One region of the Labrys sp. HAY1-8F genome, then DNA from elsewhere that is predicted to be linked to it. Evidence: predicted binding sites of a transcription regulator. Region 1 holds the regulator's gene; the other holds the start of a gene.
What was found. Region 1 encodes PhoB, which activates phosphate uptake and scavenging genes when phosphate is short. Its sites were predicted from a motif close to TGTCATNNANCTGTCAT; they were not measured.
Positions count from the first base shown of each region.

Region 1 (2,393 bases):
TCGGCTGATCCCTCGGCCAGCGTCGAATTCATTTGGAGGCGGCATGTCCGACCACATCGTTACATCCTTTGATCAGGAATTGCGCGAATTGCGCAACATGATCGCCGAAATGGGTGGCTATGCAGAGAAGAGCGTAGCCGACAGCGTCGAAGCCCTGCTCAAGCGCGACACCCAGCGCGCCAAGGCCGTGATCGAGCTCGATCTGGCGATCGACAAGCTCCAGCGCCAGGTCGAGGACCGGGCTATCCTGGTCATCGCCAAGCGCCAGCCACTGGCACTCGACCTGCGCGAAATCGTCTCGGCCCTGCGGGTGGCCAACGATCTCGAACGCATCGGCGACCTCGGCAAGAACGTCGCCAAGCGCGTGGTGGCCATCCACAGCCATGCGCAGCCGGCCCAGCTCTTCGGCGGTTTCGACCATATGGCTGACCTGGTGCTCGAGCAGCTCAAGCAGGTCCTCGACGCCTTCGCCCAGCGCAATGTCGAAGAAGCGCTCTCGGTCTGGAGTTCGGACGGCGAGATCGATGCGATGTACACCTCGCTGTTCCGCGAATTGCTGACCTACATGATGGAAGATCCGCGCAATATCGGCTTCTGCACCCATCTGCTGTTCTGCGCCAAGAACATCGAGCGCATCGGCGACCATGCCACCAACATCGCCGAAACGGTGCATTACCTGGTGACCGGTGAATCGCCGGCCGGCGAGCGGCCCAAGGCGGACAACAGCACCGATCTCGTCGACCTTCCTGTGCCGGCTAAGTAACAAGGGATAGGCCATGCCTCCCAAGGTTCTGATCGTCGAGGACGAAGAAGCACTGACCTTGCTGCTGCGCTACAATCTCGAAGCCGAAGGCTATGAGGTCGACAGTGTGGCGCGCGGTGACGATGCCGAGATCCGCCTGCGCGAAAGCGTGCCGGATCTGGTATTGCTGGACTGGATGCTGCCGGGGTTGTCGGGTATCGAATTGTGCCGGCGCATCCGCATGCGGCCGGAAACCGAGCGCCTGCCCGTGATCATGCTCACGGCGCGTGGCGAGGAAACCGAGCGTGTGCGGGGTCTGGCCACCGGCGCCGACGATTATGTCGTCAAGCCCTTCTCCGTGCCGGAACTCTCGGCCCGCGTGCGCGCTCTGCTGCGTCGGGCCAAGCCCGATCACGTCGCCTCCCTGCTCAAGGCCGGTGACATTTCCCTCGACCGCGAGACCAAGCGCGTTCATCGCGGCAATCGCGAGATCCGCCTCGGCCCGACCGAGTTCCGTCTGCTCGAATTCCTGATGCAGGCGCCGGGACGCGTATTCGCACGCGAGCAATTGCTCGACAGCGTCTGGGGCCGCGACGTCTATATCGACGAGCGCACGGTCGACGTGCATGTCGGGCGACTGCGCAAGGCGATGAACCGCACGCGCGAGATCGACCCGATCCGCACGGTTCGCGGCGCCGGCTATTCCTTCGACGAGACCTTCGCCAAGCAGGCCTAGGACGGATATTTCATCGCCCGACACCAAGGCCGGCGGCTCACCGCCGGCCTTGTCGCATCACGTACCCGGTACTCGCCCGATCTAGGCGATTTCAGAGGCTTGCGATAAGACGACTTGCCAAAGAAAATGCCGGGGTTGCCATGATCCGTTCCTTGCTCGTCGCGTCGCTTTTGACTGCCAGTTCGTTGGCGCTGCTTCCCAGCGATGCCGCAGCGGCCAAGCTCAAGAAAACCTTGTGTTCGGGCGAGTTCGGTACCGGCTCCGGCTTGGCAGGCTCCTATATCGGCAAGGATTGCTTCATCGCAGCCGACAGCGACATGCAGGAGCAGGTCGCCGGTATCTGCAAGGAAGGCTCGCGATGCGAGGTCGAGGCCATGGTGGAGGTCGCACCCGATGGCAGCAGGCAGATCAGGACCGTCTTGTCCGTCAGGCAGGCCGGACGCGCGCCCGCCACGCACACGTCCTATGCCCAGAAGGCGGGCAACTATGCCGACGGCATCTATGCCTTGCAGGACGATGGCTGCGACAAGCAGGGGGCGACGCCAGGCAACCGGGTTTCCGTGCAGCTTCTACGGGCAGCCGGTCCTGCCATCCAGCTCTACGGCAAATATTGCGCGGTCATCGAGGCCGATGGCGAGGAGCCTTCCAGCGCCAAGTTCCAGGCGACGCTGCAGCTTCGATGCGGCAGCTCGCCGGCGCAGGACCAGGCCCTGCGAAGCGGCCGCTCCGGCACGGCGGAAACCATCGTGATGACCCCCGCCCCCGAGCGGCAGCTGTGGCTCGATGAAGACACATTGATCCGTTGCCCGATCAAGCGCGCCTATACACCGCAATGGTGGATCGAGGCCCCGCCCTTCAATGGCCGCTATCCCCAATAGCTTCTGCAGGCGCCGATATCAGCCCAGAGCCGCCAGG
Region 1 is NZ_JBPGWZ010000002.1:2,233,384-2,235,776, forward strand. Features, by position in the region: gene pstB (phosphate ABC transporter ATP-binding protein PstB) at 1-8, shown strand, start outside; gene phoU (phosphate signaling complex protein PhoU) at 44-763, shown strand; gene phoB (phosphate regulon transcriptional regulator PhoB) at 777-1,478, shown strand; gene ACR9ZN_RS19420 (hypothetical protein) at 1,619-2,356, shown strand; gene ACR9ZN_RS19425 (RNA polymerase sigma factor) at 2,375-2,393, opposite strand, start outside.

Region 2 (2,393 bases), on a different contig from region 1:
CGAAGCCCGTCAGCTCGACGTCAAAGACGGTGACAATGATCCGCAATCGGGTTCCGACGCACTGGACGACCGCAACGTTGACGCGCTTTCGGACAGCAACCCTGAGGAAGCCAGTGAGCATGAATTTCGAGGCCTGATCGCCGGCCTGAATGTCGATGAACGCGCCGATCTTCTCACGCTTCTTTATATCGGACGCGGCGATTTCAGCGCCAGCGAATGGAATGCTGCGCGCAGCTTGGCGCTCGAGCGGGATGCGGCTTCTCTTCACCTGGGAAATTATCTGGTTGCTACCCCCAATCTGCCGGATTTGCTCGGCGAAGGCTTGGCGGCGATCGGAGTCGGGCTCGATGACGAGAGTCTGGGATCGGCAGAGGCAGCGTCAAAGGACGGCGTCGAGATTCATCGCCTCAAGCGTTCGGATCGCTGAAAGCCGTCGCGCCGGTGGCCTCGTCGCACAGGTTTTTAGCGCGGCTTTCGATACCCGCCTTGTCGTTAGCGAACCTATTCGCCCGTCCATCCTGCCGGATTTCTCCCGGATTCGTTGTAAAGCTGGGATTGCAGTCCTTCAGGCGCCTGGGAGCAACTGGGCAGTTTCGCCCCATAGGCGGCGAACGATATCGTTACCGACTCTTGCACAGGCCTAGATCGCGACAATCTTCGACGAGTCCCGGGGAACGTCATTCTACCAGAGCAGTTTGAACAGATACTCGGGTGGAGAATGCTGATGGGCACCGAAGACCTCGAGGTGGAACTCGTAAAAATCAGCTGGGTATGCTTCGTCTGCAGAAGGTTGGTTTTTGCCACTCCCATTGACGGGACCGATGAACTGGAGATGGCCGTTCCGGGCTCGTGTTGTCACCCTGCCAAATGCTTTGAGGTCGCCGAAGCGATGATATTGGCCCCGGCTGTCGCCTCAGATGAATATCCCCGCCAGTGAGAACGCCAATTTACTTTTATTGCACCGGCATCGAGGAGGTTCACGAGGAAGTTGGCGAGGGGATGGGCGCACCAGAGCGCAACCTCGCTCTTGTTGATCTTTCGATGAGGCGCAGGCACGCAAGTTGCCGGTTTCGAGGCGAGCCTGAAGGATACCCGAACAATCTGGCGCATCGTCTGGCCTCGGGGAACCTGACGATGCCCCGCCGATCGCATGAATTTTTCCGCGTCGATAACCAGATTATGACCGGTTTCAGAGCCTCGTGTTTAGCCATCGCGTTCGGACGGCACACTCGTTGGCAGATCGACAACGAGATAAAGCCTTTGTTTGGTCAAGGCGGTCGCACGATGATTTTCACCGTGCCGGACGTGCTGGGGCATTGTGACGAAAGGGGCTCCAGGCGTACGTCACAACTTCTCTCATTAGTTCCGACCTTTACGTACGACGGTTTTTATCTATGACCGTTATGTGACAATTCTGCAGCCGGATTCGAAGCATGCTCAGTTGGTTCAAGAAGCTCCTGCCGCGCGAGGACAAGTTCTTCCACTTGTTCGAGCGTCATTCGAAGACAGTGGTCGGCGCGGCCGAAGCGATGAAGGCGATGCTGGCGGGCAAGGGCGATATCGAGAAGCACTGCAACCGCATCGTTGAACTCGAAGACGAGGCGGACGAAATCACCCGAGAGGTGCTGCTTGCAACCCGCCGCAGCTTCATAACGCCGTTCGATCGCGGCGACATCAAGGATCTGATCCAGTCCATGGATGATGCGATCGACATGCTCAACAAGACAGTGAAGACCATCCGGCGTTTCGAACAACGCACATTCGAGCCTGGCATGCGGGAAATGGGTGTGCTGATCGCCGAGGCTGCGCATCTGGTCGCCGAGGCGATACCGCTGCTCACGCAGATCGGGCCGAATTCGGCGAGGCTCAGTGCACTCGCCGAAGAGGTTACGCGGGTTGAGGGCAAATCGGACGAGCTCTACGAAGAGGGGCTGAAGAACCTTTTCCGCATCAATGGCACCAACAATGCCATGGCCTATCTCATCGGCAGCGAAATCTATGGCGAACTGGAGAAGGTCGTCGACCGCTTCGAAGACGTTGCCAACGAGATCAGCGGCATCGTCATCGAGAACGTCTGATGGAAACAGCTCTCGCCTTGCCGCTCCTGGTCGGACTCATCGTCGTCGGGCTCATTTTCGATTTTCTCAACGGTCTGCACGATGCGGCCAATTCGATCGCCACCATCGTTTCGACGCGTGTGCTCAGGCCGCATTATGCCGTATTCTGGGCGGCATTCTTCAATTTCATCGCCTTCCTTTTCTTCGGCCTGCACGTGGCCGAGACGCTTGGTACCGGCATCGTCGACCCCGCCATCGTGTCGCCGGCGGTGATTTTTGCGGCCCTGTTGGGCGCGATTGTGTGGAACGTGCTCACTTGGCTGCTTGGCATTCCGT
Region 2 is NZ_JBPGWZ010000001.1:1,410,771-1,413,163, reverse strand. Features, by position in the region: gene ACR9ZN_RS06435 (DUF3775 domain-containing protein) at 1-427, shown strand, start outside; gene ACR9ZN_RS06430 (hypothetical protein) at 725-937, shown strand; gene ACR9ZN_RS06425 (DUF47 family protein) at 1,434-2,078, shown strand; gene ACR9ZN_RS06420 (inorganic phosphate transporter) at 2,078-2,393, shown strand, end outside.
Region 2: the regulator PhoB is predicted to act here: its motif matches at 1,395-1,411, upstream of ACR9ZN_RS06425 (DUF47 family protein).